2 regions of the Mesorhizobium sp. 1B3 genome follow, and region 1 is predicted to be linked to the other one. Evidence: riboswitches for the same ligand, from Rfam matches in the RefSeq annotation. Region 1 holds a riboswitch; the other holds the start of a gene.
The links. Region 1 has a riboswitch for S-adenosylmethionine ahead of ACCO56_RS01595 (O-succinylhomoserine sulfhydrylase). Riboswitches for the same ligand answer to the same signal wherever they lie in the genome.

Region 1 (5,229 bases):
TTGCACGAATCGAATCATTGTGCCCGCGACACGCGGGATCTCGGGAGGGCTTAGTGACACGCGCCGGCAGGGTTTTGCTCTGGGGCCTGGTTCTGCTTGTCATAGTGGGGCTGGGCATTTTCTTCTTCGTTGTGCCCCAGCGAGTGGAGGCAGCCATGAACGGCGTGCTCCAGCCGCCGCCCTATGCAGCTTCGGACAGGGCAAAAGTCCTACACAAATCGATCGAAGTCGCCGATCTGCATGCCGATCCGCTGCTTTGGGGGCGCGATCTGGTGGCCCGTGGCACCCGTGGACAGGTGGACATCCCCCGGCTTTCGGAGGGCAATGTCGCACTCCAGGTTTTCTCCGTGGTGTCGAAGTCACCGCATAATCTCAACATCGAGAGGAATGACGACCGCTCGGACGACATCACGCTTCTGGCGATCGCACAGCATTGGCCGCCGCGCACCTGGTTCAGCCTGAAGGAGCGAGCGCTCTATCAGGCCGCCCGGCTCCACGACATGGCGGCCCGTTCGCAAGGCAAGTTCGTCATCGTCAAGTCGAAGGGCGACCTCGCCCGGTTCCTGGAGCGGCGCAAGACCGAGCGTGGCATCGTGGCCGGCCTGCTCGCCCTCGAAGGCGCACAGGTTCTGGAGGGCGACCCCGCCAATGTCGATGTCATGTTCGACGCCGGCTACCGCATGATGTCGGCCGCTCATTTCTTCGACACTGAAATGGGCGGCTCCGCTCACGGCGTCGACAAAGGTGGGCTCACAGACAAGGGCCGCGACATGATCCGGCGCATGGAAGCCAAGAAGATGATCCTCGACATCGCCCATGCCTCGCCAGCCCAGATCGACGACGTCCTCGCCATGGCGACACGTCCGGTGGTCGTTTCCCATACCGGTGTCAAGGGAACCTGCGACAATCGCCGCAACCTGAGCGACGATCAGTTGCGCGCCATCGCCGCGAAAGGCGGGCTGATCGGCATCGGCTTCTGGGAAACTGCGATCTGCGGCACCGACGCCGCTGCGATCGCCAAGGCCCAGAGCTATGCGGCCGGCGTGATCGGCGTCGACCATCTCGCCCTGGGGTCCGATTTCGATGGCGCTGTCGCGACGCCCTTCGACGCCACAGGGTTGGTGCAAATCACCGATGCGCTGCTGGCGCAAGGCTTCAGTGACGCCGATATCGGCAAGGCGATGGGAGGCAACCAGATAAGATTCATGCTCGAGAACCTGCCGGATTGAGCCGATCCTTCGAGGCCCGCGGTTCACCGATATCTCAGGATGAGAGCGTCGGCGCCAAGACCCTCATCCTGGGTGCGAGCAAGCGAACCTCGACGAGCTAACGAAAATGCTTCGAGAGCTTCAGCCCCTGCGCTTGATAGTTCGAGGCGAGGTCGGCGCCGTAGAGCGCTTTCGGCCGTGACAGCATGTGCTCATAGACCAGGCGACCGACGATCTGGCCATGCTCGAGGATGAAGGGAACTTCGTGGCTCCTCACCTCCAGGACGGCCCGGCTGCCAGTCCCGCCAGCAGCCGAATGGCCAAAGCCCGGATCGAAAAAACCTGCGTAATGAACGCGGAACTCGCCGACCAGCGGATCGAACGGAGTCATCTCCGCCGCGAAGAGCGGCGGCACGTGGACCGCCTCGCGCGAGACCAGGATATAGAATTCGTCCGGATCGAGAACCAACTCGCCCGAGCCACGATCGTATAGCGGTTCCCAGAAGTCGAGCACGTCCTGGGCCCCCCGCTTATCGACGTCGATCAGGCCGGTGTGATGCTTGCCGCGATAGCCGACCAGACCGTCGGGGCCGCCGGTGAGGTCGATCGACAGCGCGATGCCGCCGCCGGAGATGTTCGGCTGTTCGGAAGCGACGAGGATCTCGGCGCGATGCAACTCGCCGAGTTCTTCTTCGCTGAGCTGTGCATTGCCCTTGCGGAAGCGGATCTGCGACAGGCGCGAGCCGGTGCGCACGACGATCGGGAAGGTGCGCGGGCTCACCTCGATGAAAAGCGGACCGGCATAGCCAGCCGGCATCTTGTCGAATTCCTGGCCCTTGTCCGTCATCACGCGCGTGAAGATGTCGAGCCGCCCGGTCGAACTCTTGGGATTGGTCGATGCCGCGATGTCAGGCGGCAGCTTCAGCGTCTCGAGCAACGGAACGATATAGACGCATCCGGTTTCGAGCACGGCTCCCGCCGTCAGGTCGATCTCGTGCAGCTTCAGCCGATCGAGCTTGTCGGCAACCTTGTGGCCGGGTCCCGGCAGAAAGCTCGCGCGCACCCGATAGGCCTTTTCGCCCAAACGCAGGTCGAGGCTCGCCGGCTGGATCTGATCCTTGTCCAGCGGGCGAGCAGAAACAAGAGCGCCGGCTTGGAACAGAGCGGCGATCTCGCGATCGGGAAGAATGCCTGATTGACGCAAAGGTTACTCCTGCCGCATCGGCCGGAAGCGATTTTCCAGGGCGAATGCGTAGATTTCGATACCGGCGCCGCCGGCGGCGCTCAAGCTACAAGACGTTTAATGAAGCGGACGATTGACGCAAGAACGCGCAAGGTCTAAAGGACCGTTATCCCGTGGTGATTTGGCCGGTCGGCTTGCAGCCACGTTAAACAAGTCGCTAAAGGACCGAGGTTCAAGGGACCGGTTGCGACTTCGCGGCCGGTTTTTTTGTGTCTGGAGACATGGTGATGACATCTGAAGGAAAGCGCAACTGGAAGCCGCAGACGGCTCTGGTCCATGGCGGGACGACCCGATCGGCCTTCGGTGAAACCTCGGAAGCGATCTATCTCACCCAGGGCTTCGTTTATGAGACGGCCGAAGGCGCCGAAGCGCGCTTCAAAGGTGAAGAGCCAGGTTTCATCTATTCGCGCTATGCCAACCCCACCGTCGACATGTTCGAAAAGCGCATGTGCGCTCTCGAAGGCGCCGAAGATGCACGCGCCATGTCATCGGGAATGGCGGCGGTCTCGTCCGCCCTGCTGTGTGGCGTCAAGGCCGGCGACCACGTGGTCGCGGCCCGTGCGCTTTTCGGTTCCTGTCGCTGGGTGGTCGAGACGCTGATGCCGCGCTACGGCATCGAAACCACGCTGATCGACGGTACGCGCACCCAGGAATGGGAAAAGGCCGTCAGGCGGAACACGAAGCTTTTCTTCTTGGAAAGCCCGACCAATCCGACGCTCGAGGTGATCGACATTGCAGCCGTGGCAAAGCTCGCCGACCAGATCGGAGCCAAGCTCGTCGTCGACAATGTCTTCGCAACGCCCTTGCAGCAGAAGCCGCTGGAGCTCGGCGCCCATGTTGTCGTCTATTCCGCCACGAAGCACATCGATGGCCAGGGACGCTGCCTGGGCGGCGTCATCCTGTCCGACAAGAAATGGATAGATGAGAACCTGCACGATTATTTCCGGCATACCGGGCCGAGCTTGTCGCCCTTCAATGCCTGGACCCTGCTCAAGGGGCTGGAGACGCTGCCGCTGCGCGTGCGCCAGCAGACCGAAAGCGCGGGGAAGATCGCGGATTTCCTGGCCGATCATCCCAAGGTCGGGCGTGTCATCTATCCCGGACGGGCGGATCACCCCCAGGCCGACGTGATCCGTCGCCAGATGAGCGGCGGCTCGACCCTGATCTGCCTCGAGCTCAAGGGCGCCAAGAAGGCGGCCTTCGCGTTCCAGAACGCGCTAGAGATCATCCGCATCTCCAACAATCTCGGCGATGCCAAGAGCCTGATCACGCATCCCGCAACGACGACGCACAAGAATCTTTCCGACGAGGCACGCGCGGAACTCGGCATCGGCCCGGGCACGTTGCGCCTGTCGGTCGGGTTGGAAGACATCGATGATCTCCTCACCGACATCGACGCCGCGCTCGGCAAGGTCGACTAAGCATGTCTCCCGAAAGTGTGCAGCGGTTTGGGGAAAACGGCATGCGCAAATCAAGAACCTACAGCGCGTCGCGTGAATCCCTTTTTCACGCGACGCGCTGTAGGTCGATGTGACCGGCATCGGGTGATGCGGGAAGAAACCGGATCGGTTAGACTTACGTCCGTTCCGGAGACGAACCATGTACCAGGCGATGACGCGCGATATCGAAGTCCAGGTGGAGCCGTTCTATCTCGACGACCGATCCGATCCTTCCGAGAACCGCTACGTCTGGGCCTACCGCATCACCATCGCCAACCATTCGGACGAATTCGTCCAGTTGCTCTCACGCTACTGGCACATCACCGATGGGCAAGGGCGGGTCGAGGAGGTGCGCGGCGCGGGCGTGGTCGGCGAGCAGCCGGAACTCAACCCAGGCGACAGTTATCAGTATACGTCGGGCTGCCCGCTGACGACACCATCCGGCATCATGGAAGGCCATTACACGATGCGCAATGCGCAGGGCGAGCTGTTCCAGGTCAGTATCCCAGCCTTCTCCCTGGACATTCCCGGGAAAGCCCGGACGGTCAACTGATCGTCCAGGCTCCCCGCGCTCGCACCTCAGGAAGATGCTTCGAAATCCCGCGGATCGAACTCATATTCGGTCGAGCAGAATTCGCAATTGACGCGGATGACGCCGTCTTCCGTGCTTTCGACGATCTCCTCGGCAGTAAAACCTTCGAGAATACCGCGAATTTTCTCGCGAGAGCAGGAGCACTCGTCGGCGACTGGAACGCCGTCGAAGACACGCACGCCATGCTCGTGGAACAAGCGGTAGAGCAGCCTCTCCGCGCCTACGGTCGGGTCGATCAGTTCGCTCGGCTCGATCGTCTCGAACAGTGCCAGCAGTTCCTGCCACGAATTGTCCGTGGGATCGAACTCCGACCCTTCGTCGCCATCACCCCCCGGAAGATCGGGCAGACGCAGCCGTTCCGGCGCATCGGGCAGGAACTGCGCGAGAATGCCACCGGCGCGCCAACGATCGTGATTCTCGCCGGGCAGGCGCATCCTGGCGACCGACAGACGAATATCGGTCGGGATCTGCTCCGATTGGCGGAAATAGACCCGGGCGACTTCTTCCAGCGAGGTGCCGTCGAGTTGGACGATACCTTGATAGCGCTGCATATGAGCGCCCTGGTCGATGGTGAGCGCGAGAACGCCCTTGCCCAGCAACTGTTCGGGCGAGGTGTCGCCCGCGGCGATTGCAGCCTCCATTCGTTCCTCGTCGAACCGGGCATAGGCACGCAGCGAGCGGGGCGTGGAGAAATCGGCCACCAGCATGTCGACGGGCCCGTCCGAGCGCGTCTGAAGAATGAACTTG
Region 2 (5,229 bases), on a different contig from region 1:
GAGCATACGCCCTTCGGCACGGGCCGCCCCTTCTCGCGCACCCAGCTCAACGATCTCCTGCGCGAAACCAACTTCACCCCCGCGGCTTGGTCCGACGCGCTGCATTTCCCGCCGTCGCTGCGTCGCTTCGTCCTGCGCTCGCACAATGTGCTGGAGCGAACCGGGCGCCGTTTCTGGCCGATGTTCTCCGGGGTGATCGTGGTGGAAGCGCAGAAGCGCCTATACCAGGGCCTGCCGGTGGCCCAGCGCGCCTCGCGACGGGTGTTCGTTCCGGTGCTGACGCCGCAGGGAGCCGGCCGCCTGGCTCGCAACAGCAACAATCGCTCTCGTCCTTAGAAAGGATCGTCGAGATGGCTCTGACAAACGGCGAAGCCGCAGCAAAGGCGGCTGGTCCCGTCGGGCTTCGCCGGCAGCTCGACGTCATGCTGCCGGCGTTCCTCGCCTCGCCCACGCGCAACACCATCATCTATGTCGCCATCGCCGCGCTTCTCGTCATTTCGGCCACGGCGGCAGGCCAGGTCATCTTGAACCGCTGGTACCAGCCGTTCTACGACGCGATCGAGCGGCGCAACCTGCCCGGCTTCTTCGACCAGTTGATGACATTCGCCGTCATCGCCAGCGGACTGCTGGCGCTCAACATCAGCCAGACCTGGATCAATCAGCGCATGCGGCTGAAACTGCGCGAAGGGCTGACGCTCGATCTGATCGGCGAATGGCTCCGGCCGCGGCGGGCCTTCCGTATCGCCAAGGCCGGCGACATCGGCGTCAATCCGGACCAGCGCATGCAGCAGGATGCCGGTCACCTGGCCGACCTCACGACCGATCTCGGCTTTGGCCTGCTGCAGGCCTCGGTGATGCTCGCTTCCTTCGTCGGAGTGCTCTGGTCGCTCTCCTCCGGCTTCGTCTTCCATATCGGAGACCGATCGTTCGAGGTTCCAGGATACATGGTCTGGGCAGCCCTGATCTACACAGGCACGGCGTCGTGCCTGAGCTGGCTGGTCGGGCGGCCGCTGATCGGGCTCAACAGCGAGCGTTACGCCCGCGAGGCCGACCTGCGCTTCTCCATGATGCGCGTCAACGAGAACATAGACGCCATCACTCTGGCCGGCGGGGAAGCCGGCGAAAGGCGGCGGCTCCACCTCGATCTCGCCACCCTGCTCGAGGCGATCCGCGGCATCTTCCGCGCCCAGATCAACCTTGCCTGGGTCACGAGCAGTTACGGCTGGGTTACGGTCGTCGCGCCAATCCTTGTCGCCTCGCCGGTCTATTTCGCCGGCGACCTGACCTTCGGTGGTCTCATGATGGCCGTCGGGGCCTTCAACCAGGTCCACACCTCGCTGCGCTGGTTCATCGACAATATCGGCGTCATCGCCGATTGGCGCGCCACCTTGATGCGCGTGGCGGTGTTCCGCATGGCTCTCGTCGAGACGGACGTGCTGCACGACAGCGAAAAGCGCATCGATTTCGCCGTGAACGACGCAGAGACGCTGACCTTCGACAACCTCGATATCGCGTCGCCTGGCGGCTGCTCGAAGCTGGCCGAACCGCGTGTCGAGATCGCAGCCGGCGAGCGTGTCATGGTGACCGGTGATCCCGATTCGGGCAAGACCCTGTTCTTTCGGATGTTGGCTGGGCTCTGGCCCTGGGGAAGCGGGCGGGTCGGGATGCCGGCAAGCGAAAGCGTGTTCTTCGTGCCGCGCATTCCCTATTTCCCGCCGGGCAAGCTGCGCGACGTGCTTTCCTACCCGCAGCCCGACAGTGCCTTTGCCGATGCGGATCTCGCGGCCGCATTGACGCGCGTCGGCCTCAGCCGGCTCGCCGGCTCGCTCGACCACGGGGCCCGCTGGGATCGCGAGCTCAGCGAGGACGAACAGCGCCTTCTGGCGCTCGCCCGGATCCGGCTCCATCGTCCGCGCTGGGTGATCGTCGATGAAGTGTTCGACGCGTTGGGAAGCGAAGCTTCGCAGCGGGCATTGTCGATCTTCGAGGAAGAATTGCGCGACACCGCCGTCGTCGGGATCGGCCGCGTCGGCAGGAGTAGCCACTTTTTCACGCGCGTGTTGCACATCGAAAAGGACACGCATGGTCGCACCCTCAAGCCGATCCGCCTGCCGAACGGAAGCACGCGAACGCCTGTTGCCGTAGCTCAAGGAGGATGAGGTTCTATCGCCGCAGCAGAAACACCGCCTGCTGGCCGAAGAAGTTCCAGAACCACCAAGGCAGCGACACGCCGATCTTCTTGCCGTTTCCGTCGAGCGCGGTCGCCCGCTCGACCTTGACCCCCATCTCCTCGCACAGGTTCACGAAATCCCGGATCGTGCAGAAGTGGATATTGGGCGTGTCGTACCAGGAATAAGGCAGATCCTTCGTGACCGGCATGCGCCCGCGCAGGAGCAGCGACAGCCGCACGCGCCAATGGCCGAAATTCGGGAACGAGACGATCGCCCGCTCGCCGATGCGCACCAGATGCGTCAGCACGTCCCTGGGGTTGCGCGTGGCCTGCAGCGTCTGCGACAGCACGACGAAATCGAAGCCCTTGTCAGGGTAGAAGCCGAGATCCTTGTCGGCGTCGCCCTGGATGACGAACAGGCCGCGCGCGACGCATTCATTGACGCCACGCTGCGAGATCTCGACGCCCCGCCCGTCGACCTGCTTGTCGTTCTGCAGAAACTCCAACAATTCGCCGTCGCCGCAGCCGACGTCCAGCACCTTGGCGCGCGGGGGAATCAGATCGGCGACGACCTCGAGATCGACGCGCTGGGCCGTATTGACGCTCATGCCGGTTCAAACCCCCGTGCCCGGGCCGCCGATGCGATGAAGCCGCGAATGGCGGCGAACAGTTCGGGCTCGTCGAGCAGGAAGGCGTCATGGCCGCGATCGGTTTCGATCTCGACGAAGGACACCGGCGCGCCCGCCGCATTGAGGGCATGCACGATCGAGCGGCTCTCCTCGGTGGGGAACAGCCAGTCGCTTGTGAAGGAGACCACGCAGAAACGTGTCTGCGCGCCCCTGAAGGCCTCGGCCAGCAGCCCGCCGTGATCGGCGGCGAGGTCGAAATAATCCATCGCCCGGGTCATGTAGAGATAGGAGTTGGCGTCGAAACGGTCGACGAAAGTCATGCCCTGGTGGCGCAGATAGGATTCGATCTGGAAGTCGGCATCGAAGCCGAAGGTGAGTGCCTCGCGGTCCTGCAGGTTGCGGCCGAACTTGCGATGGAGCGCGGCTTCCGAAAGGTATGTGACATGCGCGGCCATGCGCGCCACGGCCAACCCCTTTTCCGGCCGCACTCCTGCTTCGATATATTTGCCGCCGCGCCAATCGGGATCCGCCATGACAGCCTGACGCCCGACCTCGTGGAAGGCGATGTTCTGCGATGAATGGCGCGCACCCGTGGCGATCGGCAGAGCCGAGAACACCCGTTCGGGATAGCTCGCCGCCCATTCCAGGACCTGCATGCCGCCCATCGAGCCGCCCATGACGCAGAACAGCCGGTCTATGCCGAAATGATCGATGAGCATCACCTGCGCCCGCACCATGTCGCGAATGGTGATGACCGGCAGATCGAGACCGTAGGGCTCGCCCGTTGCCGGATTGATCGAGGCAGGGCCCGTGGAGCCGAGACAGCCGCCGACGACGTTGGAACAGATGACGAAGAAGCGGTCGGTGTCGATGATCTTGCCGGGGCCGATCAGCACGTCCCACCATCCCGGCTTGCCGGTCACCGGATTGGCGTTGGCGACATGCTGGTCGCCGGTCAGCGCGTGACAGACGAGAATGGCGTTCGAACGCGCATCGTTGAGCGTGCCGTAGGTCTGGTAGGCGATCTGGAAGGGTGAGAGCTGGATGCCGGCGTCAAGTCGCAACGGCTTGTCGGCGCCGAAGCGCAGGACGGGGCTCGAAGGATCGTTCGCCTCGTTTCGGTTCTTTGCGGGGCGCAATGCCTCCATGACCTTTCACCTCGACGACTCGTCCCCGAAACCGCTTTCGGGTTTGGTGCTTCCGAGCGGCTCCGCCGCTCTCGGTTCGCTGCCGCATCGGATGCTCCCGGCCTGCGGACGCAAAAAAACCGGCGTTGCGACAGCAAGGCCGGTTACTCGCGACGGCCCTTTAGCGACTTGTTTAACGTGGCTGCAAGCCGACCGGCCAAATCACCACGGAGTAGGTTGCGCTTGTAGGACGCCGCGCCTTCTGCGTCAACGGGAAAGCTTCGCCCGACGATTTCCCGCCGGGAAATCGGTTCAAATCGAGCCAGAAATGGTCTAGACGCGTCAGGCATTTCTCTGACGGAAAGTTCTCCCATGGAAAAGACGCTGCGCCCGGAGCCCCGCAAAGGCGTAATGGATATCGCCGCCTATGTGCCCGGCAAGAGCACGGCCGCCGCCGGCGTGGAAAAAATCCATAAGCTGTCCTCCAACGAAAATCCGCTCGGCGCCTCTCCCGCCGCGAAAGAAGCGGTGCGCCGGATTACGGAAACGATGGAGTTCTATCCCGACGGCGCCGCCACGAGGCTGCGCACCGCGATCGCCGAGCGGCATGGCCTCAACCCGGCGAACATCATCTGCTCCAATGGTTCGGACGAGGTCATCGGCCTGCTCACCCAGACCTATCTCAATCCCGGCGACGAAGGCATTTTCACCGAGCACGGCTTCCTGGTCTACAAGATCTATATCCAGGCGGCCGGCGGCGTGCCCATCGTCGCCAGGGAAAGCCGTGAAACGGCCGATGTCGACGCGATCCTGGCCGCTGTCACGCCGCGCACGAAAATCGTCTTCATCGCCAACCCCAACAACCCAACGGGCACCTATCTGCCCCTCGAGGAAGTCCGGCGCCTCCATGCGGGTCTTCCCGGCAATGTGCTGCTCGTCATCGACGCGGCCTATGCCGAATATGTGCGCAGAAACGATTACGAGGCCGGAATCGAGCTCGTCTCTTCGGCCGAAAACGTCGTGATGACGCGCACCTTCTCGAAGATCCACGGCCTCGGCGGCATGCGCATCGGCTGGGCCTATGGGCCCGCCCAGGTCGTCGACGCGCTGAACCGGGTGCGCGCGCCCTTCAACGTCAACGCCGCCGCCATCGAGGCAGGCGTGGCGGCCATGGGCGACCGTGGTCATGTCGAGCGCACCGTGCTGCACAATGAGAAATGGCTGAGCTGGCTTTCCGAAGAGTTTCGGAAGCTTGGCCTTCGCGTGACGCCCAGCGTCGCCAATTTCCTGCTGATCCATTTCC

Region 2: it holds a riboswitch for S-adenosylmethionine, as region 1 does, so the genes downstream of both, metX (homoserine O-acetyltransferase MetX) here and ACCO56_RS01595 (O-succinylhomoserine sulfhydrylase) in region 1, are expected to answer to the same signal.

The regions. Positions count from the first base shown of each region.
Region 1 is NZ_JBJHDO010000001.1:346,239-351,467, reverse strand. Features, by position in the region: gene ACCO56_RS01605 (dipeptidase) at 54-1,229, shown strand; gene ACCO56_RS01600 (2'-deoxycytidine 5'-triphosphate deaminase) at 1,327-2,412, opposite strand; SAM riboswitch at 2,555-2,632, shown strand; gene ACCO56_RS01595 (O-succinylhomoserine sulfhydrylase) at 2,679-3,872, shown strand; gene apaG (Co2+/Mg2+ efflux protein ApaG) at 4,051-4,443, shown strand; gene ACCO56_RS01585 (Hsp33 family molecular chaperone) at 4,470-5,229, opposite strand, start outside.
Region 2 is NZ_JBJHDO010000016.1:42,886-48,114, forward strand. Features, by position in the region: gene ACCO56_RS29515 (class I SAM-dependent methyltransferase) at 1-336, shown strand, start outside; gene ACCO56_RS29520 (ABC transporter ATP-binding protein/permease) at 351-2,159, shown strand; gene metW (methionine biosynthesis protein MetW) at 2,164-2,778, opposite strand; gene metX (homoserine O-acetyltransferase MetX) at 2,775-3,947, opposite strand; SAM riboswitch at 4,088-4,165, opposite strand; gene hisC (histidinol-phosphate transaminase) at 4,299-5,229, shown strand, end outside.